One region of the Halomonas sp. AOP22-C1-8 genome, then DNA from elsewhere that is predicted to be linked to it. Evidence: predicted binding sites of a transcription regulator. Region 1 holds the regulator's gene; each other region holds the start of a gene.
What was found. The regulator sigma-54, encoded in region 1, starts transcription at its own class of promoters, with help from an activator protein. The targets are predictions, from matches to a motif close to TGGCACNNNNNTTGCTNT.
Positions count from the first base shown of each region.

Region 2: the regulator sigma-54 is predicted to act here: its motif matches at 3,823-3,840, upstream of ACT3TY_RS04900 (amino acid ABC transporter substrate-binding protein).
Region 3: the regulator sigma-54 is predicted to act here: its motif matches at 2,230-2,247, upstream of glnL (nitrogen regulation protein NR(II)).
Region 4: the regulator sigma-54 is predicted to act here: its motif matches at 3,089-3,106, upstream of ACT3TY_RS05250 (urease accessory protein UreD).

Region 1 covers NZ_JBQSYD010000003.1:47,685-55,621, forward strand. The annotation lists gene ACT3TY_RS02440 (HPr family phosphocarrier protein) at 1-90, opposite strand, end outside; gene rapZ (RNase adapter RapZ) at 325-1,239, opposite strand; gene ACT3TY_RS02450 (PTS sugar transporter subunit IIA) at 1,307-1,777, opposite strand; gene hpf (ribosome hibernation-promoting factor, HPF/YfiA family) at 1,782-2,090, opposite strand; gene ACT3TY_RS02460 (RNA polymerase factor sigma-54) at 2,189-3,601, opposite strand; gene lptB (LPS export ABC transporter ATP-binding protein) at 3,725-4,474, opposite strand; gene lptA (lipopolysaccharide transport periplasmic protein LptA) at 4,484-4,975, opposite strand; gene lptC (LPS export ABC transporter periplasmic protein LptC) at 4,984-5,556, opposite strand; gene ACT3TY_RS02480 (KdsC family phosphatase) at 5,556-6,098, opposite strand; gene ACT3TY_RS02485 (KpsF/GutQ family sugar-phosphate isomerase) at 6,135-7,121, opposite strand; gene ACT3TY_RS02490 (ABC transporter ATP-binding protein) at 7,377-7,937, shown strand, end outside.
Region 2 covers NZ_JBQSYD010000006.1:34,518-42,454, reverse strand. The annotation lists gene ACT3TY_RS04925 (hypothetical protein) at 1-80, shown strand, start outside; gene ACT3TY_RS04920 (hypothetical protein) at 290-1,003, shown strand; gene ACT3TY_RS04915 (hypothetical protein) at 996-1,163, shown strand; gene ACT3TY_RS04910 (hypothetical protein) at 1,220-2,128, shown strand; gene ACT3TY_RS04905 (hypothetical protein) at 2,662-3,660, shown strand; gene ACT3TY_RS04900 (amino acid ABC transporter substrate-binding protein) at 3,897-4,922, shown strand; gene ACT3TY_RS04895 (amino acid ABC transporter permease) at 5,011-6,201, shown strand; gene ACT3TY_RS04890 (amino acid ABC transporter permease) at 6,222-7,322, shown strand; gene ACT3TY_RS04885 (amino acid ABC transporter ATP-binding protein) at 7,418-7,937, shown strand, end outside.
Region 3 covers NZ_JBQSYD010000013.1:87,699-95,635, reverse strand. The annotation lists gene ACT3TY_RS09220 (acyltransferase family protein) at 1-131, shown strand, start outside; gene glnA (glutamate--ammonia ligase) at 618-2,024, shown strand; gene glnL (nitrogen regulation protein NR(II)) at 2,295-3,353, shown strand; gene ntrC (nitrogen regulation protein NR(I)) at 3,350-4,777, shown strand; gene ACT3TY_RS09200 (alpha/beta fold hydrolase) at 4,795-5,331, opposite strand; gene ACT3TY_RS09195 (entericidin A/B family lipoprotein) at 5,337-5,468, opposite strand; gene ACT3TY_RS09190 (hypothetical protein) at 6,195-6,365, shown strand; gene ACT3TY_RS09185 (sodium/glutamate symporter) at 6,466-7,557, opposite strand; gene ACT3TY_RS09180 (hypothetical protein) at 7,576-7,911, opposite strand.
Region 4 covers NZ_JBQSYD010000006.1:119,427-127,363, forward strand. The annotation lists gene ACT3TY_RS05235 (PepSY-associated TM helix domain-containing protein) at 1-70, opposite strand, end outside; gene ACT3TY_RS05240 (TonB-dependent receptor domain-containing protein) at 156-2,327, opposite strand; gene ACT3TY_RS05245 (hypothetical protein) at 2,541-2,744, shown strand; gene ACT3TY_RS05250 (urease accessory protein UreD) at 3,148-4,032, shown strand; gene ACT3TY_RS05255 (urease subunit gamma) at 4,055-4,357, shown strand; gene ACT3TY_RS05260 (urease subunit beta) at 4,410-4,730, shown strand; gene ureC (urease subunit alpha) at 4,727-6,442, shown strand; gene ureE (urease accessory protein UreE) at 7,124-7,636, shown strand; gene ACT3TY_RS05275 (urease accessory protein UreF) at 7,626-7,937, shown strand, end outside.

The DNA.
Region 1 (7,937 bases):
GGAGTAGTGCTGGCTGCACTTCACCAGCTTTGTGGCGGCGCGGGCATGTAGGCCGCGCTGATTGGTCAGTGTTAAGGTTCTTTCTGGCACCCTGGTTCCTTTTTTCCGAGTGGTGTCATTAGGCTTTGTACGAAAACTGCTTGCGCTTGACCATACGGCGTTAAAATCAGCTCGTGCGCGAGTCCGATCAAGATACTCATTTACACATGTAAACTCGTGCGCGAGCTCGGTCCGTTTTTTCGCTGATTTTTGCCTTGTCTGGCCTTCGCTCAGCGACTTTTCGTACAAACCCTGTGGCATAAGCGTTTACGTAGGGCTGGGCGTCTACTCGGAAAATGGAGAAGCCGTCGGTGGCTCTGCCCGGGTTCCTCGTAGCGTGTATTGCAGCTCCAATTCTCGGTGACGCAACTGGACTTCGCCGATGAGCGGTGCCAGCTTTTGCGCCAGCTGTTCGGCAATATACACAGAACGGTGCTGCCCGCCGGTACAGCCAATAGCCACCGTCATATAGCTGCGCTGACTATTTTGGTAAGCAGGCAGCCAGCGCTCAAGCATAGCCTGAATATCATGGCTCATCTCTTCGACAATCGGGTAGCCGCGCAGAAACGCAATAATCGTGGCATCACGTCCTGTGTACTGGCGTAGCGTTGGGTCCCAATAAGGGTTGGGCAGGCAGCGTACATCAAAGACTAAATCTGCATCCATGGGTACGCCATGCTTGTAGCCGAACGACTCAAAGGTGAGTGTTAGCTGGTCCTTGCGCTGGTGGGCTACCTGGTCTGAAATGCGCCGACGCAGGTCGTGGACCGATAAGCGTGATGTATCAATCCGCAGGTCGGCCAAGTCACGTATTTCGTTGAGCGTCTCTTCCTCTTTCTCTATCGCCTCTTCAAGCGTCATATCACTGTTGCGCGTTAACGGATGGCGTCGCCGTGTCGCAGAATAGCGTTCCAGTAAAATACGTGAATCGGTGGTTAGATAGATAACCTGACAATCTATAGGCCGCGCGCGCAGCTCTTCAAGCAGTGCGGGAAGGCGCTCAAGCGCCGCTGGCAGGTTGCGGGCATCGATACTGACCGCTAGATGTGTACGTTCACCCTCGTCACGGAGTTCGTCAATCAAAGAACCAAGCAACATGGCGGGGAGATTATCAATGGCGTAATAGCCAATATCTTCCAGCGCTTGTAATGCGATTGATTTGCCAGAGCCAGAGCGGCCGCTAATAATCACCAGTTGCATAGTGGCTCTCTCTGATTGAACGTATAAAAGGGATAACGCATGAAAATGTGTTAGTCGTTATGGGCGATTATGGAGCGGCCTGTTCGCGAATCTTGCCCATTAGCAGGTCAAGCAAATCGTGCTGGCTGCTGGTTTTGCGTAATGCCTGGCGTGTGCTCGCATCATTCATAATGGTGGCCACTTGTCCCAAAAGCGACAAATGCGTGTCGTCAGCCTCTTCGGGAACCAGCAGCACAAAGACGAGGTCGACCGGGTCGCCATCAATAGCATCAAAATCAATAGGTTCTGATAATTTTAAAAAACCCGCAATAGGCGTAACGCAATGTGGGCTGCGCGCATGGGGGATGGCGACGCCGTTACCGATCCCCGTGCTGCCAAGACGTTCCCGGCCGATCAGTCGGCTGAAAACTTCCTGGCTATCCAGACTGGGTGTATTTTGAGCGATAAAGGTGCTGAAAAACTCCAGCACCCGCTTTTTGCTGCCCCCGGGCACGTCGTAAAGTACGCGCTCCGGGGGGAGGATGGTTTCCAACGTCATTGAATTAACGCACGCCAGCGCCTTGGGCGCGAGCTTGTGCTTTTTCCTTGTGCTTAACGAGTTGACGATCAATTTTGTCTGCTAAGGCGTCAATAGCGGCATACATATCGACATCTTCGGCGTCGGCATGTAAGTCGGCGCCTGCCGCATGAAGGGTGCACGCGGCATGTTGGCGCTCCTTCTCAATAGATAAGGTGACTTGTACCGTGGTGATGTGGTCGTAATGACGTTCGATGCGTTCAAGTTTTTCATTAACGTAGTCACGCAAGGCGTCAGTCAGTTCTACATGATGACCCGTGATATTTACTTGCATTGACGTGCTCCTTATCCATCGGACTGAATTTCGATTGTAACCCTTTTTACGGTGTTGCAAAGCCCCTGTCGCGAGTTTTGCCATTTCTCTTGTAACGACTAACGCAAACGACGACGTTCACTTGATGAGGGAATGCCCAGCGACTCACGATATTTCGCCACCGTACGGCGTGCCACTGTGATGCCGCCATCTCCCAGTAATGTCACCAAACGACTGTCCGAAAGAGGTTTGCCGGGAGGCTCATCTTGAATCAACTTTTTAAGCCGGGCGCGAATCGCGGTGCTTGAGTGGCTGTCTGCGCCATCCTGCCCGCTAATTTGGCTTGAGAAAAAGTACTTGAGTTCGAATACGCCCCGTGGGGTATGGATATATTTTTGTGTGGTGACCCGAGAAATGGTTGATTCGTGCATCTCAACCGCCTCGGCAATATCGGCAAGAATCAACGGCTTCATCGCTTCTTCACCGTGCTCTAAAAAACCGATTTGGCGAGTGATAATCTCGCGCCCTACGCGTAGAAGCGTGTCGTTGCGGCTGGACAGGCTTTTGATTAGCCAGCGCGCTTCTTGCAAGTGCTCTTTTAAAAACTGGTTATCCTGACTCTTGTCTGCACGCTTGATTAAGCTGGCGTAGTCGGGCTGGATACGCAGCCGGGGCAGGGCTTCAGGGTTAAGCTCCAGGTGCCAGCCTTCATGATCATGACGTACGACCAGGTCGGGCGTGATATAGCTATCGTCGGTGACGCCATAAGCGCTGCCTGGGCGTGGGTCCAGGCTTCGGATCAGACCGATCACATCGTCTAGCTGCTCATCGTCCAGGCTTAGGCGGCGCTTTAATAGGCGAATGTCATTTTTGCCCAGCGCTTCAAGAAACTGGCGAACCAATCGGCGCGCGGGAACCAGTAGGGGCGTGTCGTCGGGGAGCGTTGCTAACTGAAGCATCAAACATTCGCGCAAGTCACGGGCGAAGACGCCCGTTGGCTCGAACTGCTGTAAGCGCATCAGAGTGGTCTCTAACTCTCGCTGGCTGAGACCTTCGATGCTCTGAGCACGTAACCCATCGCGGATATCGTTGAGCGGCTGCGTCAGGTAGCCATTGGCGTCCAGTGCATCAATCAGACTTTCGGCGATTAGCTGCTCACGAGCCGTAAAGTCGGTCATCGCCAGCTGCCAAAGGAGATGTCCATGCAGGCTTTGTCCCGCGGCCTGGCGTTCAAAATCGGGGCCTTCGCTGCTGCCAGAGCTACCCATGTCCTGGTAAGTGTCAGACCAGTCGCTATCGACAGAGAGTTCCTCGGGAATGCTTTCTGACCACTCCTCGTCAGGTGTTTCGACGGTCGCCTGCTCGCCGAACTCGTCTTCCTGCTCCAGCATTGGGTTGGCATCCAGTGCCTGCTGAATTTCCTGACGTAGATCCAATGTCGATAGCTGTAGCAGTGCAATCGCTTGCTGCAGCTGAGGTGTCATGGTCAGCTGCGTACCGATACGCAATTGGAGAGAAGCTTTCATGACCATCTGAGAACCACTCGTTAATCGGAAAGCTTCACCCTAGTGCGAGTCATGTTGTTGTGCAAGTGCAATAAGCATGCCACTGATAAAATTTTTACTGCAGATCACTGTTTAGCGGTGAAATTAAATTCATAAGCGAAAATCAGCACCCAGGTAAACTTCCCTCACTTTTTGGTTATCAAGGATAGTCTGAGGGCTGCCGCCAGCAATAATGTGGCCGTCACCGACAATATAGGCGATATCGCAAATATCCAGTGTTTCTCGGACGTTATGATCAGTAATTAGCACGCCAATGTGGCGCTGTTTTAAGGCGCGAATAATGCTCTTGATTTCACCAACCGAGATGGGATCGACACCTGCAAATGGCTCGTCCAGCAAGATAAACGCGGGCTCTGTGGCCAAGGAGCGGGCAATTTCGACGCGCCGCCGCTCGCCGCCGGAAAGGCTCATGCCCAGGTTGTCACGGATGTGGGTAATATGAAAGTCGTCAAGCAGGGCCTCAAGCCGCTGCTCTCGTCCTGCCCTGTCCAGATCTTTGCGGGTTTCCAGAATCGCCATAATATTATCCGCAACCGATAGCTTGCGAAAAATAGACGCTTCCTGGGGTAGATAGCCAATGCCGGCCATCGCGCGTTCGTGCATGGGAACGCGGGTTAAGTCTTGCTCGTCGATACGCACCGTACCCGCATCAGACTTCACCAGGCCCACAATCATATAAAACGATGTGGTTTTACCCGCGCCGTTAGGGCCAAGCAGGCCTACCACGCTGCCTTGAGCAATCTCCAGGCTAATGTCTTTAACCACGCGGCGGCGCTTATAGCTTTTTGCCAAGTGATTGGCGTAAAGGGTTTTTATGGGTGGTGCTTCCGCAATAGACATGGTTGACTCCTATTGCGCTGGCTGAAGCGTCATACGAATACGCTGCGGCTCGCTACCGTTTACATCGGAGCGTGCCTGCACCACTTCGCGGTCAATGAAGTATTCCAGGCGGCCACCGGTAAACTGATCACCCGCTTGGGTCAGTTCGGCCTGGTCAATAAGCTCTACACGCCGCTCTGCTACGTGATAAACCACGCGGCGTGCCCATCCTTCCATCGGTGCGTCCTGATCATCGAGTTGATTGCGTAGGTAGGCGCGCTCTCCGGTGGCAATAGCGCGAGAAAGCTCACCCGCGTCGTTACGGATAATTTCAACGCGATCACCACGTAGTTGCATACTGCCTTGGCGAATATTGACATCGCCTGAATAAACGGCAGTGCCTGCACGCTGATCAAGGTCTAGCTGGTCGGCTTCTACTTCAATGGGGGCTTGGCTTGTCTGGGCCGCTGCCGATAGCGGCACCGCAAGGGCGAAAAGCGCGGTGCGAATAAAAGCGTTCATAGCGACTCCTAAGGATTTTGTGTTGCGGGGGGGTGATGGCCGCGGACGTTATCGGTTAGTCGGACCTGGCTATCATCAAGCCAAACATCCATACGTGATGCGCTCATTCGTTGAGGTGGCTGCTGAAACACGGCGGGCGCCTCGCTCCAGACATGACGCGCTACCCCATCATAATGTAATAACTCAGTATCAAGCTGCCAGCCTTCTGTAGGCGCCAGGAGCTGTGCATCACCAGACAGTGTTAGTGCTTGGGTGGCCGTGTTCAGAACGCCTTCGTTGGCGTGAGCGAGCCACTCTCGGTTATCACTATCAAACAGTGTCGCTTCGGGTTGAGTGACTTCGGCCTGGGTGCTTTGTGGTATGTAAACCAATAAAGGCGCGGACAGCGACTGCTGGATATGCCCTGTTTCACCAAACAGCGTGATCTCGGCATTTTCCAGCACGTGGCCAGGCTCTTCAGCCTGCGCTTCTTCGTCAACGGGCCGGTCTTCCGGGCCGCGTGGGTCCAGCCATACTAGCAGCCCCCCTAAAGCGACCACCAGGGCCGTTAACCCGACGCGTTTCTTGGTTCTTTGAAACATTACACGCGACCATTCAAATACGACTCAAGAACAGTACTCCAGTGGCCCTGCGCTTCAAGTAATGTATCGCAAATTTCACGTACGGCGCCGTGACCACCCAAGCGGTCGGTAATCCAGTCAGCGTGGGTATGCATGTAATCGGGTGCGTTGGGGACCGTAATGCCAACGCCTGCGCGTTTGATAGGCGCAAGATCAGGCAGGTCATCGCCGCAGTAAGCCACCTGGCTTAGGTTCAGGTTGAGGCGCTCGCACAGCGCTTTCAAAGTAGTGAGCTTATCTTCGCAGCCCTGGTGGACAAGGTTAATTCCCAGCGCCGCAGCACGCTGGCTCACCATGGGGGAGTCGCGTCCTGTAATTAACGCCACATGAATGCCCACACGTTTAAGCAACTTTAAGCCATGGCCGTCTTGTGTATGGAAGGCTTTGATCTCGATACCATCGGCTTGAAAGTATAGCCGTCCATCGGTGAGCACACCGTCAACATCGAGGGCAAGTAGTCGCACATGGCGAAGCTGGTCAAGTAGCGCAGTGGGGAGGGCCATAGGGACTCCTTGTCAGTAAACTGTTGGGTAAAGTGGTTAGATAACGCCGCTGGCAAGCAAGTCGTGCATATGGAGCGCCCCGATGGGGCGCTGTTCGTCATCGACGACCGCTAGCGCAGTAATACGGCTATCTTCCATGATGCGCACCGCTTCGGCGGCCAGTAGGTCGGGGCCAATACGTTTGCCGGGTCGGGTCATTACATCGTCCACGGTTACTTTACGCAGATCATGAAACTGGTCGAGGGTGCGGCGTAAGTCGCCATCGGTATAAACACCTGCAAGTCGCCCTTCGCTGTCGACAACACAGGTAAATCCCAACCCTTGGCGGGTAATCTCCAAGAGCGCATCACGCAACGGGCTGCCTAGTGCTATCTGCGGCAAGCGTGTGCCGCTATGCATAAGGTCTTTAACGCGCAATAGCAGTCGTTTTCCCAGGCTGCCACCGGGATGCGATAAGGCAAAATCATCAGCGGTAAATCCGCGTGTTTCAAGTAGCGCAACGGCAAGCGCGTCGCCCAGGGCAAGGGCGGCCGTCGTGGAGCTTGTGGGGGCCAAGTCCAGAGGGCACGCTTCGCGTTCAACACCGCTGTTCAGGTGAGCATCCGCATGTTTGGCAAGTGTTGAGCCAGGGCGGCCTGTCATGCTAATTAACGGTGTGCCTAGCCGTTTTAACAGAGGCAGTAGCGCCGTCACTTCGGCGGTTTCTCCGGAGTTTGATAGTGCCAGGACCACGTCGTTGCGCGTAATCATCCCCAGATCGCCGTGGCTAGCTTCACCTGGGTGAACAAAAAAAGCAGGTGTGCCGGTGCTGGCAAGCGTGGCGGCCAGCTTTCCTGCTATATGGCCAGACTTGCCCATTCCCGTCACGACGACCCGGCCCTGACACGCCAGCATCAATTCACATGCACGGTCGAAGCTTTCATCAAGCTTGCCTTGAAGACCGCCAATGGCGGCTTGTTCTATTTGCAGCGTGCGTAGGGCGCTTTCACGCAACGGGCTAACAGTGGGTGAGGGCTGGGGCATGAACATCTCGTTTTAATAGAAATACAGTGCAAACGTAGTGCGATTAACTGACAAGAATACCATTTTGTGGGCATCTATAAGCATAGCGCTTTAACGGGTTTTTAGGGTGGGTTGGAACGCACGTCTTGCCATAAGTGCCATTGAAGCCAAGCTTGATGTTCGAGAATATTTAGAAAACGCTGTTTTTAAACGGTAGAATATCCAACCGATAAACGCACCCGCTACTATTAAGTAACAATGGGAGTCAACCAACCCATGACAGACGTTCCCTTCATCGAAATTGAAGACGTGCATTTTTCACGTGGGAGCCATGAGATCTTTCGTGGAATTAGCATGATTATTCCTCAGGGTAACGTCACCGCCATTATGGGGCCTAGCGGTACCGGCAAGACAACCTTGCTAAAACTCATTGGTGGTCAGCTAACGCCGGATCGTGGACGTATTATCGTCGATGGCCAGGACGTTCATCGGCTGTCGCGAAAAGCGCTGTTTGCATTGCGTAAACGTATGGGCATGCTGTTTCAAAGCGGCGCTCTGTTTTCTGACCTGGATGTGTTCGAGAACGTCGCGTTTCCCTTGCGCGTCCATACCGACCTGCCCGATGCCATGATTCGAGATCTGGTATTGCTAAAGCTTCAAGCGGTGGGGCTGCGCGGGGCTCGCCATCTAACGCCTGCAGAGCTTTCGGGCGGTATGGCCAGGCGCGTGGCGCTGGCTCGGGCAATAGCGTTAGACCCGGAGCTCATTTTGTATGATGAGCCTTTTGTCGGGCAGGATCCTATTTCCATGGGCGTGCTGGTGCAGTTGATTAAACGG
Region 2 (7,937 bases), on a different contig from region 1:
AAGATATTTTTGACATACTAATGTCAAGTGAAGACTTCGCTAACCTTGGTAAACGCTTTGCAAACTCAACGATTAGTTGAAAAGAGATAATAGTAAATGCGAGGCAAGCCACACGAGCCTTCATGCCCATGCCTACCGGTAAATATAGATATCGGATTGAAGATAATACAGTGCGAAATTGGTCTATGACTGGGAGTATTCCTACTATTAGCTTTTTTCCTATCCGATGAGCCTTAAGTTATTAATGAAAAGCACCAAACAGATATACTGTTAACCTAGGAAAACAACCATGATCTCAAATACATCGGCTGTTGCCTCAATGCTCAGCAATTTGAATGCGAGCATGAGTCATGGAACGTTGCTTGACCCTGCAAGATATGAAAACTTCACCATCAAGGTAGGTGAAAAAACAGGGGATGAAGGTTTACTGGGCGGCGTGCTTAGCCAAAAAGATTATGACACTTTCATGGGTATCGTGAAGGATCTCAACGTCAAGGATGCCAGTATTGGCGAGATGTCGACCATGAGTCGTCGCTTGCGTGAGGCTGGCTTAGAGACTCCACAGGGAGTGATTGGTACAAGCCTTGGGCCAGCGGAGTTCTCCTCTCCAATCGGAGGCAATGAAATCAACCGCGACGTTAAGTACAACCAACTTGAGTATCAGCGGCAAACACTACCCAAATATGCTGATTTACCTGCAACGCGGCATATCGCGATTGGCGCAATGAAGCTGGTGGCAGCTATCGCTAATGCTTCCCCCATCACCGGCGAAACTGTCTCTTCCCAAGTCTTTGCACAACAGGATTTGGATAGGGCCGTTGCAAAGGGGGATAGCCAAAGCTTTCATGTCGAACTTTCTGAACTTGCCAAGCAACTGTCAGGGCGGGAAGAGAAAGAGATTGAGTTGCCCGAAGAGCTGAAACTGGCCCTTCTTCTGGAGGAGCTGGAAGACGCAGCAAAAGCCAAGCGGATTAGTGATAACGGTGAGATAGACAATGTTTGAAGAAGCTAACCCGCCAAATTCATCTGGAACAATTAATAACTTCAATAACCGGCGATTTGGCAATGGTGTTAAAGTAACTATTTCTCATCAAGTTAATGGTGGAAGAAATGTTATACAACTTGCAGACAAAATTATAGCTAGCTTCCATTATGCTTATTAAGAACTCATACCAGTCTCCCCGAATACGGAGAGGTTGCATGCCAGAGAGATTGAACGATGAAAGTCGAAGGCCCGATTTCTACATACAATCAAGGAGCTAAGCAAGTATCCGACACCCAGGATGGTACCGGTGTCGTTAAGCGTACCAATGACGTTAGGATGCCCCAGCCTAGCGAAAGCACTAGCGTCTCCCTAAGTGGAAAAGCCTTATTATTGTCACGGCTTTTTCTTACTGAAGACATCACCAGTGAGCCATCTGTACTATCTGGCTCTAAAGGTATGAATGAATACGGGATGATGCTCCCTCATAACTTCCTGACTCAGGATGATCGAAATCTACTGGCAGACATGTATGAGTTTTCTCAGGAACAAGGGGCAGATTTAAAGCACGTGGATCGGCTAGCCTGGGATATCGGACTATATCGCCAACGTAATAATGGCGAAGCGGTAGCAAATTTTAACGATGGCCGTAGCTATGATCTCGAAGGCCGAGTAAGAACCGCCAGCTTTACCGATGAAGATGCGGCTACTGTAGAACGCATTCAAAGCAGCGGCGATATTAGCTCTACAAGGTTAGACAAAGGTTTTCTGAATTACATTCTTGATCCAGGCTATGGCTTTACTCACAGCAGCGATTTTGAGTTTCTTGAGCAAATGGTTTCTAGATTTTCAACCAAGGGCAACGACACCATCCCACTCGACCCGAAGTTCTCCACCTTTGCTTATAACGAAAACAACTACATCATGCATACAGCGGATGAGGTGACGCTCAATATTCCCCGAGACACTTCCAATGCGGTGAAAGATACGTCACGCGAAGCACTCGTAGCCGATGCCAAAGCACTCCCTCAGCAGCTTAATAAAAGCCTGCTTGAGGCTTTTATTGGCAAGAGCGATGAAAAACCCACAGAACGTGGCTTTATAATGAAAATGTTTGATTGGCTGAAACCTCCAGCGACTAAATAACTGTAACTACTAACTCTTGAATAGCTTATGAAGGAAACGGTTGAGAAAGAATAGAAGGCAGCGGAGATATTGCAGAAGCGCGTTTTAAAACCAGGCCTGCCATCAATTACAGTAAATGAGCGAGCAGCAGCTACCTAAGTGAAACGTTCACAGGCGCTAATATTGAATGCGGAGAATTAAAATAAAATTAGCGGCAGCCAATAAAAATGACAATATTTACTTAACTTTATCGCTTGCCTGCCGATACTTTATGTAGGCATCAAGAAATAGTCGACGTCTTGATCGCTCAACGAGCCGTTTAGTATTGGTGAAAGAAAAATACTTTGGAAAACCAGCGCAACGTGTTTTACCGCGCTAAAGTAGCTCCAATAGAGTGGGAGGCGGCTCTAGTTGCACAGATAGACTGAGTAGGGAAACATGGTCTGAGCCTTACCAATATAACGCAACGTTTACGGTCTACTGATAACCGACTGCCCTCGGCTTAGTAAAGCCGAGGGCACTATTCGTCGTTAATTTTTAAGCGAAAACAAATTATGAAAACACTCTCTTATACCTATGCCAGCAGCCTTTTGAATACCAATAACCATTACAACGAAAAAGTGCTAGGGCGCGGCATCATGAGCGCCAGCCACATCAATTCACCAAGTTATTATGGATTACAGGCTGGCGATTCTCCTTTGGTACAAGGTTCATCCAGGATTAGCAACAGCCTTTCTCTGACCAAGGGTGAAGAAAAAAGCGCCGTGGTCAATCTTTCCTCCCTGGCGACGGAGATGTCCAGGCTCCTTTCAAAGGAGAATGCAGCAACCGTCTCGCCCGCCGAATTTGACGCTTTCCTGGAAGAAATACATGGGCAACTTCAGGAAATGGTCGAGCAGGAAGCGGGCAATATAGCGGAGATACTGCTGGAGCGCCCGAACAGCGCCGACACAACTCGGCGTTCTATCGCCGAGCAGGCGGCAAACCACTTGATGTCGAAATTTTATAATAGCGAAGAGCCGTACCCGCAAACATCTTCCGAAAACCCTTTTGCCACACTGGATAGACACTCGCTCTCCACAATCGCCTTTGATGACTCTGGTGATTTTACGTCGGCAGAGCGTTATCTGGCGTTTTTACAGATGACGGAAAACGATACTGATTTCAGAAACCAGGCGTTTGAATTGCGTGACAACGCCTATGTAGCGGAAGATGGCCACGCTGGCGCCGACCCTAGTCACATGGCCAGGCGAGTAGATGCCAAATTGGTTTCTGGCATGACAGAGGCGGAGAGAGCCTGGCGCGGCGTATCGGCTGCTTACGAAGAGGCTACGCTTGCCCAAGCAGCTAATGGGAATCTTGCTGAATTACCGGCCTATACAAATGGCGTTAAAACATCGCCGGACAGTGTTTTCGTCGTCATGGGCGATGAGGACGGGGGCGTGTTGCGCAGTATCGATATCCAAACGCTGATTAAAAACGAAGAAGAAGGCATGAGCCTGTTAAAGATGGCGCTGCGTAATCTTGAGCAGAAAGACTCGCAAGAGCGTTAGTAAGATAAAACAGCCACCATCTATAAAAAAAAGTAAACAAATAACATGGCGCGCACCAAAACGGGGCGCGCAGTAACCACTTCTTATTTTTTGCACCTAAACTTTCGTAGAAGCAGAATCATTTTGCGTTGAAAAGCGCTGAATTTGGCGTTGTACCCACATTGGCATCTTCCTTGCTAGCTTTATATGTCATGCCTTCGCATGCATAACAATATTAATCGAGGAAGGGAATTACCATGTTGAACAAGAAACACTGGGTATTACTGGCCTCTGCAGGCGCCATCACACTGACAGGCGCCACTAACGCTAACGCAGCAACACTTGAAGAAACCATTGAACGTGGAGCCGTGCAGTGTGGCGTCAGCGACGGTTTGCCAGGCTTTTCAGCACCCGATGGTGATGGCAACTGGCAAGGGCTGGATGTCGATGTTTGCCGTGCGGTCGCCGCTGCCGTGCTGGGTGATGCGGATGCCGTCAACTACATCTCTCTCAATGCCGTTGAGCGTTTCACTGCGCTGCAGTCTGGCGAAGTCGATTTGCTTTCTCGTAACACGACCTGGACCACCACCCGCGATACCACGCTGGGCCTGAACTTCGCAGGCGTCAACTTCTACGACGGTATCGGCTTTATGGTTAGCCGTGACCTGGGCATCGGCGGTGCTGATGAGCTGGACGGTGCGGCGATCTGTATCCAAACGGGCACCACCACCGAACTTAACGTGGCCGATTACTTCCGCGCCAACGATATGGAATTTGATCCTATCGTGTTTGATACCTCAGAGCAGACCGTGGGCGGCTTCCAGGCTGGCCGCTGTGACGTTCTAACCTCGGATACTTCTCAGCTGGCGGCGCTGCGCATTCAGTTAGATGACCCGGATGGCGCCGTCATTCTGCCCGATATCATTTCCAAGGAGCCGCTGGGCCCGGTGGTTCGCCAGGGCGATGACACCTGGTTCAACATCGTGAAATGGTCACTGTTTGCCATGCTTAATGCTGAAGAGTACGGCGTGACCAGTGAAAACGTAGAGGAAATGACCAGCTCCGAAAACCCCGACATCGCCCGCCTGCTTGGCCAAGACGGTAACTACGGTGAAGGCATGGGGCTTGACGCTGACTGGGCTTACAACATTATTAGCCAGGTCGGTAACTACGCCGAAAGCTTTGAGCGCAACGTTGGCATGGACTCACCGCTTGAGATTGAACGCGGTGCCAACGCGTTATGGAACCAGGGTGGTTTCCAGTACGCACCGCCGATTCGCTAAGCGTCTCGCTTGACCCGGCCCGTCGCGCTTAGCAGATGAGTGCCGACGGGCCATTTGATTGACCTTCCGTGTAGCGGAGACGCCACCCATGTCCGTAAGACCCAACACTCGCCCCGCTGGCCACAAGCCACCGTTTTGGCGAGACCGTGCCAAACGCGCACTTGTTTTTCAGCTGCTTTTAACGGCAGCCGTTGTCGTATTTTTGCTGTATATCGTCGGCAATACTCAGGACAACCTATCCGCCCGGGGTATCACCACCGGTTTTGGCTTTTTAAATAACACCGCAGGCTTTGGTATCGTACAAAGCCTGATCGACTACTCCTCTCAGGATACCTACGGCCGCACCTTTTTGGTGGGCTTGCTCAATACGCTATTGGTCGGCGCCTTGGGTGTGGTGGCCGCGACGCTGATTGGCTTTATTGTCGGCATTGCTCGCCTGTCGCCCAACTGGCTACTGGCACGCCTGGCCACCGCCTATATCGAAACTTTCCGCAATATCCCGTTACTGCTACAGATTTTTTTCTGGTACTTCGCCGTGCTGCGCACGCTACCCAGTGCAAGGGACAGCCTCTCGTTTGGCGAGGTTATTTTTCTTAACGTGCGCGGTCTGTATCTGCCTGAGCCGCTTTTTGAGTCAGGCTTTGGGATGATTCCAGCGACCTTTATCGTCGCGATTATCGCCAGTATTGCGCTGTGTGTGTGGAACAAGCGTCGCCAAGAGGCAACCGGTAAACGCATCCCAGCCGGGTGGATATCGCTTGCGCTGATTCTGGGGCTGCCGCTGCTGATTACGGTCGCCACCGGCGTACCGATCACCTGGGATATTCCGGAACTGCGCGGCTTTAACTTCCGCGGTGGCTTTACCGTGATCCCGGAATTTCTGGCGCTGTGGCTGGCACTTTCCATCTATACCGCCGCGTTCATTGCTGAAATTGTCCGTTCGGGTATTCAGGCCATTTCCCATGGCCAGACCGAAGCCGCCCAGGCACTGAGCCTGCCGCGTAACCTGGTGTTGCGCTTAGTGGTCATTCCGCAGGCGCTGAGGGTCATTATTCCGCCCCTCACCAGCCAGTACCTGAACCTGATCAAGAACTCCTCACTTGCCACGGCCATCGGCTACCCCGACCTGGTCTCCGTGTTTGCGGGCACCACGCTTAACCAAACGGGGCAGGCCATTGAGGTAATCGCCATGACCATGGCGGTGTATTTGACCATCAGCCTGTTGGTTTCCATGTTCATGAACTGGTTCAACGCCCGCGTAGCGTTGGTTGAGCGCTAGGCGCCGGTGAGGATAGCTTTATGATTCATAATCAAACAATGATTGATCAGCGGCCTGCCCCCAGCAATACCCTGGGGCCCGTGGCCTGGCTGCGCGCCAACCTGTTCAGCGGCCCGCTCAATACGCTGTTTACGCTGGTAGGGCTGTACGTTCTTTACCTGCTTTTGGTACCGACCATTCAGTGGGCGTTCATCAACGCCGATTGGGTAGGCACCACCCGGGACGACTGCTCGCGAGAGGGCGCCTGTTGGGTGTTCGTTAATGCGCGCTTTACGCAGTTCATCTATGGGCTTTACCCGCGTGACGAGATCTGGCGCGCCAATATTGTGTTTGGCGGCTTTTTCTCCCTGATCGCCTGGCTTGCTATCCCGCGCCTGCCATTCAAGCGCTGGGTAGCCGTGTTTGCCTTGGTGGGCTTTCCCATCGCGGCCTACGTATTGCTTCACGGCGGCTACTTTGACCTGCCACGCGTACCTACCCATCGCTGGGGCGGTTTGATGTTGACCCTGCTGCTGGCATCTGTAGGCATGATCGGGGCGCTGCCGATTGGCATCGTGCTGGCTCTGGGGCGGCGCTCTAACATGCCCATCGTGAAAAGCTTCTGTGTGATTTTCATTGAGTTCTGGCGCGGTGTACCGCTAATCACCGTACTGTTCATGGCCTCGGTGATGCTGCCGCTGTTTCTACCCTCTGGTATTAGCGTTGACCGCTTGGTGCGGGCGCTGATTGGCTTAACGCTGTTTCAAAGTGCCTACATGGCCGAGGTCATTCGTGGCGGTCTTCAGGCGATCCCCAAGGGCCAAGAGGAGGCCGCCGCGGCACTGGGCATGACCTACTGGAAGCGCATGGGCCTGATCGTTTTGCCCCAGGCGCTGAAGATGATGATTCCAGGCATCGTGAATACGTTTATCTCGCTATTTAAAGACACCACGCTGGTCATGATCATTGGGCTGTTTGACCTGCTGGGGATCGTGCAGGCGGCGCTTTCCGACTCCAACTGGCTGGGCTTTTCGCTGGAAGGCTACGTGTTTGCCGCGTTTGTGTTCTGGATTTTCTGTTTCAGCATGTCGCGCTATAGCCAGTATCTGGAACGCAAGTTGAACACCGGCCACAAGCGCTAACGCCGCTTTTTCAAGAATTTGAGCAGGATTTAATCATGACACAAGCAGCCACCAACCTCTCTGGCAACAGCATGTCTAAAAGCACGTCTGACCTAATGGTCGAAATGCGCGGCGTTAACAAGTGGTATGGCGACTTTCACGTACTGCGCGATATAGATTTCGAAGTAAAACGCGGCGAGCGGATCGTTATCTGTGGCCCGTCCGGTTCGGGTAAATCAACGCTGATTCGCTGCATTAATCACTTGGAAGAGCACCAGCAGGGCGATATCGTAGTCGGCGGGGTGCCGCTGACCCAAGACGTAAAACGTATTGAGCAGATACGCCGCAGCGTGGGTATGGTGTTTCAGCACTTCAACCTGTTCCCCCACCTGACAGTGCTGGAGAACTGCTGCATCGCGCCCATGTGGGTTCAAAAGAAGCCGCGCAGGGAGGCCGAAGAGCAGGCCATGCGCTACCTGGAGCGCGTACGCATCGCCGAGCAGGCTCAAAAGTACCCCGGCCAACTCTCCGGCGGCCAGCAACAGCGCGTGGCGATTGCCCGCTCGCTGTGCATGCACCCGGATGTGATGCTATTTGATGAGCCTACCTCGGCACTCGACCCGGAGATGATCAAAG
Region 3 (7,937 bases), on a different contig from region 1:
TGGCGTTGCCTATAACGGTTTACGTGCTGCTGCTGATAGTGACGGGCGCCACGGGCTCTATCCTGCTCAGTAAAATGGCGAACACCACAAAAGCCGGGGCCATGATGTTTGGCAAGCGGCTAAAAGTGTAGGGCGTTGACGCGCTGTGCGGTGGGTTGGAAGCCGAGAGGGGCGCTCTATGTCTTTCATGCACCAATTAGGTGCGCTTATGCTTGTGTTTGATCTATTTTGGGTCAAAAAAACAGGTCCGTGTGTGTTTAAAAGCCTCGGGAAATACTTATGCGTCATAGAGAGGCATGCAGACGCAGCTTTTATATGCCTTAAAACAACAGGTTAGTAATTGTTTCGGTCATGTTGGTGCAGGATTGGCATGTTCTCTGCATTATATTTGTCAGCGGCTAGCCACCGTAGGCAGATGCCTCTCGGCGTGCTACAACAATAGCCGGTTTGAAATGATCGCTAGGCGATGTGTGATTCAATTTCAGGCAAATGTTAAGCGAACAAAAAGGATAGGCCTGTCAGGCACGTACTTTATTGAATGACGGGGTTTGTCTAATAACACTTTTATCGATAGCTTACTGTTACATGCTTTAAGCCACGCCCATATCGGAGGCACAATGTCAGCCAAGACTCTCGCGCTAATTGAAGAACATGATGTTAAGTGGGTGGACCTGCGTTTCACCGATACTCGTGGTAAAGAGCAGCACGTTACCGTGCCTGCCCGCGATGTAGACGAAGAGTTCTTCGAAAATGGTCAAATGTTCGATGGCTCCTCAATCGAGGGCTGGAAAGGCATTAACGAATCCGACATGATCCTGCGCCCGGAAGATGGCACTGCTTTCCTCGACCCCTTCACCGAAGACGCTACTCTGATTTTGCGTTGCGATATCATTGAGCCAGCCACGATGCAGGGCTATGATCGTGACCCGCGTTCTATTGCTAAGCGCGCTGAGGCGTACCTGGAGTCCACAGGCCTGGGCGATACTGCTTTCTTCGGTCCGGAGCCTGAGTTCTTTATTTTTGACGAAGTACATTGGAAGTCTGATATTCAGGGTTCCATGTACAAGATTTCTTCCGACGAGGGCGCCTGGGCGACCAGTAATCAGGTAGAGGGCGGCAACCTGGGGCACCGTCCGCGCGTTAAAGGCGGTTACTTCCCGGTTCCTCCGGTCGACAGCTTCCACGATATCCGTGGCGCTATGTGTAACACCCTGGAAGCGATTGGTCAGACCGTTGAAGTTCACCACCACGAAGTGGCGAATGCGGGGCAGAACGAGATCGGCGTTAAATTCAATACGCTGGTGAAGAAGGCGGACGAAGTTCAGGAAATGAAGTACGTGATCCACAACGTGGCCCACGCGTACGGCAAAACCGCGACCTTCATGCCCAAGCCGCTGGTTGGCGACAACGGTTCTGGTATGCATATTCACCAGTCGTTCTGGAAAGATGGTCAGAACCAGTTTGCCGGTGATGAATACGCAGGCCTGTCGGAAATGGCGCTGTATTACATCGGCGGTGTGATCAAGCACGCACGCGCTCTGAACGCCTTCACCAACGCCTCTACCAACTCGTACAAGCGTTTGGTGCCGGGGTTTGAAGCGCCGGTTATGCTGGCTTACAGCGCCCGTAACCGTTCCGCCTCTATCCGGATTCCCTATACGGTCAGCCCCAAAGGCAAGCGCGTTGAAACCCGCTTCCCTGACCCGACCGCTAACCCGTACCTGTCGTTTGCTGCCCTGCTAATGGCAGGTATCGACGGCATCAAGAACAAGATTCATCCTGGCGATGCCATGGACAAGAACCTGTACGACCTGCCGCCAGAAGAAGGCAAGTTGGTACCGACCGTTGCCAACAGCCTGGACCAGGCTCTGGAAGCGCTCGACGCTGACCGTGCGTTCCTGACCGAAGGTGGCGTGTTCACCGACGATATGATTGATGCCTATATCGAACTCAAGATGGAAGAAGTGGAGCGTATTCGCATGACCACGCACCCTATCGAATTTGATATGTACTACAGCTGCTAATCGCGTTTTGACGCGATAGCCCTAAAACCCCGCTTCGGCGGGGTTTTTTATTGCACTTAACCAGTGAGAGGGTGCGCCTTAACGGTACTCCATGCACTAAAATAGTGCATGTGGTGGATCGCACCATGGCAGGTTGCGCGCTTAACGCTCGTTGAATCAAGGCTTGGCGCCCATAAGGCGTGCATGCTGATGAAAGGGGCCAACCTGGCGTGCTTTTTGCAGTTTCTCTTGCGTATTGAACGTTTTTATCAGCGACATTCAGGACACTTCATGTATCAGCGTTTACTAGAACATCTCTCCATGGCAGTGCTGCTGCTGGACGGTGAGCTCCGCGTACGCTGGATGAACCCTGCCGCCGAAGCGCTGTTGGCAGTAAGCTTTAGCCGTGTGCAGGGGAGCAGCCAGGATACCCTGCTGGGCGGTGATGAAAGTATTGACCAGGTGTTGGCCAAGGCGCGGGATGCCTTTCATCCCTACACCCAGCGCGAGGCGCGCATTACCCCGGTTAACGGTGAAGCGCTGACGGTGGATTACACCGTGACGCCCCTGTCGGCAGACGAGCTTCTGCTGGAAGTAGAGCCTCGTGACCGCTTGATGCAAATTTCCCGCGAGGAAGCGCTAACCACGCGCCAGGAAACCATCAAAGTGCTAGCCCGAGGCTTGGCCCATGAAGTGAAAAATCCGCTGGGCGGCATCCGCGGGGCGGCTCAGCTATTAGAGCGTGACCTGGATAAGCCTGAATTGCGTGAGTTTACCCATATCATCGTGGAGGAGGTTGACCGCTTGCGTGATCTGGTGGATTCGATGCTTGGCCCGAATCGCATTGTTAAGCACGCGCCGGTGAACATCCACAAAGTGCTGGAGCGGGTAAGAACGCTGCTGGTGGCTGAACATCCGAATATCACCATCCACCGCGATTACGACCCTAGCCTGCCGGACCTTTCCGGGGATGAGGCGCAGATGATCCAGGCCGTGCTTAACGTGGCCAGGAACGCCGTGCAGGCCATGAGCGATGCCGAGACCCCTGTGCCCAAATTGATGCTGCGCACCCGTGCCCGGCGTCAGTTCACCCTGGGTGCTGAGCGCCACCGGTTAGTGAGCGAGGTGGGTGTGATCGATAACGGCCCTGGTATCCCGGAAGGACTTAAAGAGACGCTCTTCTACCCGATGGTGTCAGGGCGTGCTGAAGGCAGCGGATTGGGGTTGTCCATCGCTCAGTCGATCCTGCATCAGCATCAAGGGTTGATTGAATGTGACTCACGTCCCGGGCACACCGAGTTCCGCTTACTGATTCCATTGGTTATTAATTGTACCGGAGAAGCATCATGATAGAGGCGACACGTAACGAGGTTGCACGGGTGGTCGTTGTGGATGACGATCGCGCTATCCGCTGGGTGCTTGAACGTGCATTGGCACAGCCGGATCTTGATGTAGAGTGCATAGAACGCGCCGATACCGTACTGGAACGACTGCTGACAACCCCACCGGATGTGCTGGTGACTGACATTCGCATGCCGGGCATTGATGGGCTGGATCTTATGTCGCACATCCGTGAGGCGCACCCGGATTTGCCGGTCATCATCATGACCGCTCATTCGGATCTCGACAGCGCAGTGGCCTCTTATCAAGGCGGTGCGTTTGAGTACCTGCCCAAGCCGTTTGATGTGGATGAAGCGCTGGCGCTTGTGCGCCGGGCGGTGGCTCATGCGCGCGAGCGCCAACGGCCGATCAGCGTTCCCGAAGGTTTGAACGCAGAAATCATTGGTGAAGCGCCGGCCATGCAGGAGGTGTTTCGGGCCATTGGGCGACTCTCTCATTCGCATATTACTGTGCTCATCAATGGCGAGTCGGGCACCGGTAAAGAGCGTGTAGCCCAGGCACTCCACCAGCACAGCCCCCGGGCGGGCAAGCCGTTTATTGCCCTGAACATGGCGGCCATCCCGCGTGATCTGATTGAGTCTGAACTGTTTGGCCACGAGAAAGGTGCGTTTACCGGGGCCGCTGCCCAGCGCCAGGGGCGCTTTGAGCAGGCCAACGGCGGCACGCTGTTTCTGGATGAGATCGGCGATATGCCGGCTGAAACCCAAACTCGCTTGCTGCGCGTATTGGCCGACGGTGAGTTCTACCGAGTGGGCGGGCACACCCCGGTCAAGGTTGACGTGCGGATTATCGCCGCGACGCACCAGAACCTTGAGTCGCTGGTGGATGACGGGCGCTTTCGTGAGGACCTTTTCCATCGCCTGAACGTTATCCGCATTCACTTGCCGCGCCTTGCCGAACGCCGTGAGGATATCCCACGCCTCACACGGCATTTTCTTGCTGAAGCCGCCAAAGAACTTGCCACCGACATCAAGGTACTCACGGCCGAAACCGAGGAGCACCTGACGCGCCTGGCGTGGCCGGGTAACGTGCGCCAACTGGAAAATATCTGTCGCTGGTTAACGGTAATGGCGTCTGGGCGTGAAATTCTGGTGGAGGATTTACCGCCAGAGCTACGCTCCCCCCAGGCAACTGAAAGCGGCGGTCATGGCGACTGGCGCAGCGCCTTTCGGGAATGGGCCGACCGTGCTCTGGCCGAAGGGCATACACATCTGTTGGAAGAGGCCGTACCCGACGTTGAGAAAATTCTGATTGAGACGGCGTTAAAGCACACCGGTGGGCGTAAAGGAGAAGCAGCAGAATTGTTAGGCTGGGGGCGCAATACACTAACGCGTAAATTAAAGACGTTGCTACCCGCCCTGGCAGACGAATAACGCTGCCACTGTGCGCGCTAAACGAGCATTGATTGCTTGGTAAGCGCTTGGCACTGCGTTAGAAAACGCTCAAAGTCGCTCAGTATGGTGTCCAGGCTAGCGTGAAGACGATGGTCGTCATCGACCATCCGTAACGAGAGTTGCTGTAATCGGGCGCGTTCAATAACGGGGCCGGGCAGCACGACATCATCCTGCCAGCCGTGGATGATATGGGTAAGCTGAGCCTGAATCATCGGCGAGGTTTCAGGGTACGCCGGTAAGCCAAGCGCAGGGGCAAGTAAAAAACAACCTAAAAGGGGATGCTGAGCGCTAACCGCAGCGCTCAGCCATCCTCCCAAGCTAGAACCCGCTAGCACACACGCTGCGGGATTATCATTGCGTTTTGACAGAGTATCCAACAGGTGATCCAGCCGCCTGGGGGGCTCTGCCATGCCACGGTAATCCATAACGACCGGCTCACAATCATCGAGCGTTTCGGCGATCCCTTTGAGTGCCTGAATTTTCAAGGCACCGGGCCCGCTTTCCAGGCCGTGTGAAAGATAGACGGTCATCATTATGGTTATTCCGCTGCTCTTTCAATCGCCTGGCCGCCTTCCGAGATATCCTCTCCCGCGCCATGAATCGTATTACAACCGCTGATCGCCAGCAGTGTGGTTAATAGCACTACACCCATCGCCCATGTGCGTTTCATTGAATGATCCCTTCTTGTTGATCAGAAATAGTCGTGAGTAGAAACAGTCCTGCGTAAAACCATTCTTGCATAAAACAGTAAGGCTGCCATCAGCAACGCAGTAGCCCATACCAAGCGCGCCTTCGAAGTATCTTGCCTTCTCTTTATATTAGCCAGCAATAACACGTTAGGGTAAGAAGTAGTACGTTTTTGCCGAAATAAAGTGAGCAATAGCCAAACGTTCAGCTTCCCAAGTGGTGATTGGTGTCACGGTGACCATTCGATGAGCAGGTATTTTTGTCGCATGTGCCTTTTTTGCACACGGTTAAAGAGAGTTTTTCGTTGTTTTTAGGAAAGTGTTTTTATTACAAATTTTTGATTTTGTTGGCTTTTTGTTTATTTTCTGGCAGTTGGCCTAAAGCCTGCAGTATTATGAGTAGGAACAACATGAGCGGATTGATAGGAAACAAGGGAAGGCAGGAGCCAAGTAGAGAACAGGACGTTAAAGGACACTCATCCGCTCATATGTATTGGCGTAAGGATATGCCAATCGTCGAAGCCAAGGATCGGCAGAGATGCAAAACGACCATTTCGCGTAAGCGGTGTGGTCTTTTTGCGTTGCGTATTTTTTAAGCCATTGAAAATTATAAAGTTTTGTTTATTAATTATAATTTGCACAAGCTTTGTACAGATGAAGCCACCGATATAGTCTATCCTTGCAGCATACTAAATCTAAGCGGTTAGAACATGCCAATGCAGCAGCCGCGCATTTCAGGGACAAGCGTTATGGCGATGGGATTGATGTTATGCATGTTTGTGCTGTTCTTGGGATTTTCAGCTATCGGGTTATACATGATGTTTAAAACCTCTTTTATGATCACAATAGAAGATCGCGAAGATATGCCGCCTGATATTTGATGGTTACCGCCCAACGGCGCGTTCTAAAAAGAATACGTACACAAACGATCATGCCCACGCAAGTGGGCATGATCGTTTGGGGTGAGCATAACGCGGCGGGCTACTTTTTCTGCCAGCGGCCACGGCCTCTGTCGGGCACCATGCGTCCGAAGTACAGCAGGCCAAAGACTAACCAGCCGACGGTTAAAATAGCTGAAAAGCCCAGTATGGCGAGCGCACCAAACTCGCCTATCAAGGGCAAAGCAGCGGCGGTAAATAACCCACCACCTACTACCGGTTCAAACATGAGCTGCTTATAGCCAAAGCTCTCAAGCGCGCCGGATTTATTGCTGGGGTCAGCCATTCTCATCAGCAATAAGCCCGTCACTGTGACCCCCATGGATTGCCCAAAGTCTCCAATGCCTCGCTCAAACCAGCCTTCTGGAATCACTCGGGGGGCAATCACGATAAGAACGAATAACCCCCAAGCAATGCCGGCGACGGCAAGCAGTAAAAAGGGCAGGAAGTATTCCCCCAGGGTGGTGAGTGACAGCGTGGCAAGTGCAGCGACAATGGTGAAATCAAGCGCGGTGCCAGCAATTCGCGCCATGGTACGTGTGGAAACATGGTGCTCCAGGCCAAAGCGCGTGATCACTAACTGGACGATGACGCCGCCAATCATCGCGATAGGAAATAGCGGCACGTGCGCTAATATCTCAAGACCTCCATTGCTTGCCCAAGTGGCTTGCTCAACCCACTGCAGGCCAGAGAGCAGCAGCCAACCTATTAAAATGGCAATGCCCACCAACCCAATATGCAGGCTAAGCGGGTCAGTGGTTCCTGCTTCATGCATGAGGTCTTTTTTAAATTCGCTAAACTCTTCAGTAGAAGGACGACTGTCCTCACGGATCATGTCATCAGGTTCATCGTTCTCGTTGCTGGGCGTAATGATGTTGCGGCGCGCGGCAATGTTAATCATGAGCGTGCCAATGAGTACACCGGAAACAATGCCCACGGTGGCGAGACCAAGTGCAAGGTCAGCGCCTTCTTCAAACCCCAGGTCAGAGAACGTATCGGCCATGCCAGCGGCCGTACCATGGCCGCCTTCAAAGCCAATTTCAATAAGGGCACCCGCCATGGGGTTCATATTAAACAAGGGGGCAAGTATCAACAGCGCCAGCGTCAGACCCACCACGTATTGGCCCCACGCCATTGTTTGTCCAACAACGACCTAGGGGCCTGCGCGCAGCCAAATAGTACGAATGCCAGGAATCGTTTTACCGATAAAGAGGGCAGCAAATACCACGTTGATCAAAAGGCCAGGTAGCGCAGACCAGCTCTCTTGTACATACGTGGGGAAAAGACCGGGGCTTTCTTCAAAAAAAGTAGGCAGCAAGCGTCCGATAACGTCTGGGCCCATCAATAAAAGCACAAGACCAGCAATGACGGAACTGGGTAAGAATAGCCTACGTAGCCAGCCAATCCGAAGCCGCAGCGCATTACTTGCGACGAGCGCGAGAGAGATAATCACCAGTGCAATAAAAAGCTCACCAACCGTCATGGTCATCACATCACTCCTTAATGAATGCGAGA
Region 4 (7,937 bases), on a different contig from region 1:
AGCGCCAAACGGCGCGATACAGGTCGAAGGTCTTGCGTTTACCTTCTTGTGGGGGTGACGTGGTCGACATGAAGTCTCTCCAGACCACCAGGCATCTAGCCTGGTGGTTTTAAGCGGTAAGGGTAAACAGGTGCTCTACTGAGCACCTGAATGAATCAGAAGCTGAAGTCGGCCCGTGCCCACACCATGCGGCCAGGCTCATTAATGCCGCGATCCAAATCAGCGGGATAGCCAAAGGCTGCATTACCCGCCAGATTCAAGTGTTCGGTGTAGGTGGTATCGAAAACGTTATCCACCCCCACACTTAGCGTTAGGTGGTTGCTTGCTTGATAGGCACCGTTAAGCGAGAACACCCCGAAGCCTGACGACGATTCCAGATCCTGGCCGACGACATTGCCTTTTTCGAGCGCAATACGGTTTTGTGCCGCAACACCACGCCATAGGCCACCCACAGAGTAGTCATCGTGTGCATAGGTCAGGCCGACCTTGGCTTCCAGCGGTGGGATCTGTGGTAATGCCTCATCGTCGTTGGCATTTCGCCCCCAGGCATAGGCCAGCGAGGCATTGCTTACCCAGTTGTCGGTTAGTTGATAGCTAGCGCCCACTTCGGCACCCGCAATCTGAGCATCAATGTTATCGATCTGAGTACCGCCCATGCCCGCGGTGTTGTAATCAAACAAGATGAAATCGTTAACGTATCCTGCATACCCGGACACCCATGCGCTTAAGCGCTGGTCGTTATACTGCGCGCCTATATCCAACTGGGTGGTTTTTTCGGGTTGAACACCGTCAAAGGCATTCAAACTACCGGCCGGGCCTGCCTGACTAGAGCTCAATTCCCAGTAATCGGGAAAGCGCTCCACATGCCCGACCCCGGCATACCAGGTGACCGGTGCTGAGGCTAAATCCTGCTCATAGCGGATAAAAGCGCTGGGCAGAGTGTCGCGGCGGGTGAGGCCTGTGGTAGCTGTGTCCAGGCTTTCGTCACTGACGCGGTAGCGGTCTACGCGGGCGCCGCCAATAAGACGGTCACGTTCATCGATAAAACGGGTGACTTCGCTGAAGGCGCCAAACTGGGTCTGCTCGTAGTCGGGCTGCCAGTGTTCGCCATCCAGATTGCGATGTACCTGATGCTCGACATCGACACCGGCCGTCCACGTGGTGTTTTCCCACTCCCACGTTGATGCGACGCGCGCGCTGCGGGTGCGACGGTCTAGCCGCATGGCCATGCCGTCACTCATGTCCATACCGCCATCCATATCCATGCCGCTGCCCATGTCCATGCCGCCGCCCATGTCCATGCCACCACCCATGTCCATGCCGCTGCCCATGTCCATGCCACCACCCATGTCCATGCTGCCCGGTGAGCGCAGCGTGAAGTTATCCATAATATGGTCGGCATAGGCATAGTTGGCCTGCATTTCCAGACGTTTCCAGTGTTCACCTAAATTCTCGCGCTGAAAACGGATGCCCACGGTTTCGCGCAGAAATTTGCTGCCATCCATACCTCGCCCGGCATAGCGCGCTTCGCCGTTTCCTCGGCCTGCGGTGACTTCAAGCCAGGTATCGTTGTCGGGTGTCCATCCAAGCGCTATGTCACCGTTCCACTTATCCCATAACGAGGGCACGGCGTTGCCATCGCCATCCTGATAGTCATTAGCTTCGGATTGATTGCCGGTAATGCGCAGGTAGCCGTCTTTATTGCCTAAAGCGGCATCAATGCGGCGATCAAAGCGCCCATAGGTACCCAGCATGACGCTGCCATCCACTCGCACACCGGCTTCATCGAACTCCTCCGGGCCGCGGTCAAAGCGCACCGTTGCCGCTGAAGCGCCGGGGCCCCACAGAACGGACTGCGGCCCTTTGGTGACGGTGAGGCTGTCGTAATTTTCAGGTGAGATATAAGACGTAGGCGCATCCATTCTTGCCGGGCAGGCGCCTAGCATTTGGCTGCCATTGGTCAGCACGCGAAGACGTGAGCCAAACATGCCACGGAACACCGGATCACCGTTGGTGCCACCGTTACGAATGGCAGAGAACCCGGGGATGGTCTGAAGATAGTCGGCGCCGTCGCTGGCAGGGGCCGGTTGCCGCGGTATACGCGGGTCGGTTTCCACCGTGAGCGGTGAGCTTAGCGGTACAGCGGTCACGACCATCGTGTTTAACGCATGATGATGCTCGTGGTGAGCGGCAGTCGCCTGTGCCCATACGCCTTGAGCAACAACGCTCGATGCGGCAGCGACGCTTAATGTCAGTACGTGTCGTTGAAAACGTTTTTTTAAGCGGGCAGGCGTAACGACGCCATGCCCAATAGTTAGATGCGGCATGATGATCCCTTTTTTGGGTGTAGACAGACGCCAGCCAGAAGCAAACTTCAGGCTAAAAAGGCTGACGATGTGGCGTTACACGATCCGAAAAAAGGGCGGAGCGCGCGTTAGCGCGTGGGGGTAGTTATCACAGGACTTTATAGCCTGCGTCGGTTGCGTCAGCAGCTTATTATGCGTAATAAACGCTTGTAAGCTGATCGGAGGGAGAGAGGTATGCGCCGTTGGGAACTGTTGCCAGATGGCACAGTAACCACATTGGTGGAACCAGTTAAATATCGGTTCTACTTCATCAGCATGGCCCGCATGGTGGTGGTTTGCTTGAGGGGCAGTATGTTGATGATGACCGCCGCCTTGATGGTTAGAGTGATGACTAGCTTCGTGATGTGCGTGATGTTGCCCATCGGACTGATACTGTGAAATCAGCGGCCCAACTAACAGCAGCTGCATCGCCACAAACGCCATACAAAGCGCAATGCGATACCAGAGCTTGTTTGCTGAGCATTGTAACTGCACGAAGCCATCTACCTTGGTGGGCAACAGACAAGCTGTTGACGGAGGATGGCCCAATAGTATCGGAAAGTTCCCAAATAAGAAGTGTTGGGCGTGTGGTCTTTTGACACACAAGGGGCGGTTAACTACTTGTTCTTTTTGGTGCGGCCGACCCTTTTAATGATCTTTTTTGGTGCAAAAAGCCGTTAGTGCTGATGGGTTATGACGGCTAAAACTTTGCAGCGATAGTAAAAGTCCACTTTTCCCCATTTTGGCGCATTCCTTGCATTTGAAAGGCTATGACCTATTCAAAAGGATGCGACTGTCTTCCATGACCTTGCGCGAACTCGCCCCACCGCTTGCGGGCTCCGGCCACCGCTTTGACCAGGAACGCCACTGGGCGGCCTCACTGGCGCTGCGTTTTGCCAAGCGCGATGGCGCCACGCGGTTAATCCAGGCACGCCACCAAGGGCCACTTCGGGTCCAGCGGCCGTTTTATCCTGAAGGCCGCCAGGAGGCGTGCCATATCTACGTGCTGCACCCACCCGGAGGATTGGTCAGCGGCGATGCGCTCACCATCAAGGCGCACGTCGAGCAAGGCGCACATGCCCTGCTGACTACCCCCGCGGCGAATAAGCTTTATAAGGCTGACAGCCAGGGGGTTGCCTGGAGCCAGTGTACCGAGCTTGAGGTCGCCGATAGCGCAACGCTTGAGTGGCTACCTCAGGAAACCATTGCCTTTGATGGCTCTAAAGGTGAACAGCGTACGCATATTGATCTTCATGGTAGTGCTCGCTGTTTAGGCTGGGAAGTCATGGCCTTGGGTCGCCCCGCGAGCGAGTTGCCGTACTTGTCAGGGCGCATTGAACAGTTTTTTCGTTTGACGCTGGATGGCAAGCCGCTATGGCTAGAACGCCAGCCGTTAGACCCGTTACACCCGCGCTTTACGGGACGCTGGGGGCAGGGCGGCGCTACGGTGCAGGCCACGCTTTGGGCGGTGGGAATGAGTGATGCGCCAGCGGCGATTGAGGAGTTGCGTAATGCCCTGCCGGATAATCCACGCTGGGCGGTAACGGTGCGCCAGGGCGTTTTATTGCTGCGCTATCTGGGTAACTCGCGAAATGAAGCCTGGGCGTTGTGCGAACAGGCCTGGAAATTGCTGCGCCCGCGCTGGATTGAGCGTGAGGCCCATATTCCGCGTATTTGGTTAACTTAATCGACTCTGTTGGAGACGCTCTATGGAATTAACCCCAAGAGATAAAGACAAGCTGTTGCTGTTTTCCGCCGCCCAGCTTGCCGAGCGGCGCAAAGCGCGAGGATTAAAGCTCAATTATCCCGAAGCGGTCGCGCTGATCAGTTTCGAGATTATCGAAGGTGCCCGGGATGGTCGCAGTGTGGCTGATTTGATGAGCTACGGGCGCGAGATTCTTGGCCGTGATGACGTGATGGAAGGCGTGGCTGAAATGGTCGACGAAGTTCAGGTCGAAGCCACTTTCCCGGATGGTACGAAACTCGTGACTGTTCATACGCCTATCAACTAGTTATCAGCAACCAGCAATCAGCCATCAGGAGGCTGCCATGATTCCCGGCCCAATGATTCCAGGACAGTATCAGTTAAAAGAGGGTGATATCGAGCTGTGCGTAGGCCGCGAGCGCATCACGGTAGACGTGGCGAACACCGGCGACCGACCGATTCAGCTCGGCTCCCACTACCACTTTGCCGAGGCCAACCCGGCGCTCGTGTTTGATCGCGACAAGACCCGCGGTTTTCGCCTTGATGTCGCCGCAGGTACCGCGATCCGCTTTGAACCTGGCCAGACCCGTGAAGTCACGCTGATTCCGTTTGTGGGTAAGCGGGAAATCTATGGCTTTCGTGGCGAGGTAATGGGACCGCTGGACGGAGATAAACAATGAAACCGGGTAACAAGATTAGTCGGCAGGCCTACGCCGATATGTACGGCCCCACGGTAGGCGACCGGGTGCGCCTGGGCGATACCGAGCTGTGGATCGAGGTTGAAAAAGATGCCACCCACTATGGCGACGAGGTCAAATTCGGCGGCGGCAAGGTGATCCGCGATGGCATGGGTCAGAGCCAACGTAACGATGAAACCGTCATGGACACCGTCATCACTAACGCGCTGATTCTCGACTGGTGGGGCATCGTCAAAGCCGATGTGGGGCTACAGAACGGACGTATTGCTGCGATTGGCAAAGCGGGCAACCCTGACGTGCAGCCCGATGTAGATATCGTGATTGGCCCCGGCACTGAAATTATCTCGGGCGAAGGCAAGATCCTGACCGCAGGTGGCATCGACGCGCATATCCACTTTATCTGTCCCCAGCAGGTAGACGAAGCGCTGATGAGCGGTGTCACTACCATGCTGGGCGGCGGCACCGGTCCGGCCACCGGGTCGAATGCCACCACCTGTACGCCGGGCGCGTGGCACCTTGGCAAAATGCTTCAGGCAGTGGATGACCTGCCCATGAACATCGGCCTGCTGGGTAAAGGTAATGCCAGCCTGCCGGAAGCTTTGGAAGCCCAGCTGGAAGCAGGCGCCATGGGCCTCAAGCTTCACGAAGACTGGGGCACGACGCCCGCCTCGATTGATACCTGCCTGAGCGTGGCCGAGCGTTATGACGTGCAGATAGCCATTCACACCGACACGCTTAACGAATCGGGCTTTGTGGAAGACACTTTGGCGGCGTTTAAAGAGCGCGGCATTCACACCTACCACACTGAAGGCGCGGGCGGCGGGCACGCGCCGGATATCCTCACTGCGTGTTCCAAAGAGTACGTGCTGCCGTCATCCACTAACCCCACGCGGCCCTACACGGTGAATACTATTGATGAGCATCTGGATATGCTCATGGTCTGCCACCACTTGGACCCCAACATTCCCGAAGACGTGGCATTTGCCGACTCACGCATTCGCCGTGAAACGATTGCCGCCGAAGATATCCTGCACGATTTGGGCGTGATCTCGATGATCGCCTCCGACTCTCAGGCAATGGGACGGGTAGGCGAAGTGGTCTGCCGCACTTGGCAAACCGCGCACAAGATGAAAGTACAGCGTGGCTTGCTACCTGAAGACGAAGCCTTGGGTGCCGATAACCTGCGTGCCAAGCGCTATATCGCCAAATACACCATCAACCCGGCAATTACTCACGGTATCGCTCATGAGGTGGGCTCTATTGAAGTGGGTAAACTGGCGGATTTAGTGCTCTGGAAGCCGGCGTTTTTCGGTGTGAAGCCCTCGTTGATATTGAAAGGCGGGATGATTGCTGCTGCCCCCATGGGCGATCCCAACGCCTCAATCCCCACGCCCCAGCCGGTGCATTATCGGCGCATGTTCGGCGCTTTTGGCCGCGCGGCCAGCCAAACTCGGCTCAATTTTGTCAGCCAGGCGGCGATTGATGCAGGCCTCAAGGAGCGCTTGGGACTTCAGAGTGCGCTTGCCGCGTGCAAGAACGTCCGTGGGGTGCGCAAGAAGGATATGAAGCTCAACGACGCCTGCCCCGAGCTGACCGTGGACCCGCAGACCTATGAAGTGCGCTGCGACGGCGAGCTTTTGACCTGCGAGCCCGCCACCGAGCTGCCGCTGGCCCAGCGCTATCACCTGTTTTAGATGCAACCCCGGCAGTGCTGCGCACTGCATCGCTAGCTGAAGCTACTCCTACAGGGGGTGTGTGAGCTACTCCGGCGGGGGGTGCATGCACTTTAACTGGTAGGAGCTGAGTTCACTCGGCGATGGCGGCGCAGCCGCCCTTCGGTGGCGGAGCGCGGTGCATGGTGTTAGCCACCAACCCCGGCAGCGCTGCGCACTGCATCGCTAGCTGAAGCTGCTCCTACAGGGGATGCATGCACTTTAACTGGTAGGAGCTGAGTTCACTCGGCGATGGCGGCGCAGCTGCCCTTGTGTGGCGGGGCGCGGTGCATGGTGTTAGCCACCAACCCCGGCAGCGCTGCGCACTGCGTCGCTAGCTGAAGCTACTCCTACAGGGGGGTGAGCTACTCCTACAGAGGGGCGTGAGGGAGGTGCATGCACTTTAACTGGTAGGAGCTGAGTTCCACTCGGCGATGGCGGCGCAGCCGCCCTTGGGTGGCGGAGCGCGGTGCATGGTGTTAGCCACCAACCCCGGCAGCGCTGCGCACGGCATCGCTAGCTGAAGCTGCTCCTACAGGGGGTGCAAGAGCTACTCCTACAGGGGGTGCAAGAGCTACTCCTACAGGGGGTGTGTGAGCTGCTCCTGCGGGGGCGTAGGCTCATTGCAAAGGCTCAACTCATTGGTCGATCAAGAGGTTAATTATGCTGAAACTGATAGAACGTTTAGGCCCGGTGGATGAAAGCGCAGCCAGCGATACGCTTACGTTACCCTTTGAACTTCGCACCCGCGGGCGCCTAAAAGCGGAAAGCGACAATGGCCAGGCGCTGGGGCTGTTTTTGGATCGTGGCCCGGTACTGCGAAGTGGCGAAGGCTTAAAAGCGGAAAGCGGCGAAGTTATTCGCGTGTGCGCTGCTATTGAGCCGGTGGTGACCGCACGAATAAGGAATGGCTTACCCTTGGCGCGGCTTGCCTACCATTTGGGCAACCGCCATGTGCAGCTGGCGCTGGGTGAAGACGAGCGCGGCGGTTGGGTACGCTTCCCACCTGATCACGTATTGGAGGAACTGGCTGTGTTGCTGGGCGCGACGCTTGAACACCACGAAGCCACGTTTGATCCAGAGCCGGGCGCCTATAATCAGATAGGCGGACATGGCCACTCGCATTCTCATGCTCACGATCACGACCATCCGCACGAGCATCATCATGCTCACTGAGCAGGCTGCAACGGGAGACTTGGCGCTGTTGGGCTTGTTGCAGCTGGTTAGTCCGGCGCTGCCCATTGGTGCCTTCGCATTCTCTCAAGGGCTTGAGAGTGCCTTTGAACTTGGCTGGGTAAATGACGAGTCCAGCCTGGCGGAGTGGCTCACTGGCGTACTGGAAGATGGCCTGACGCTTTGTGAGTTGCCGCTGATTGCCCGCTTGTACCATGCTTTTGAGCACGCCGACCGGGATGCGATAGCTCAGTGGGATGAATGGCTGGCCGCTACGCGAGAAACCGCTGAGCTGTCTGCTGAA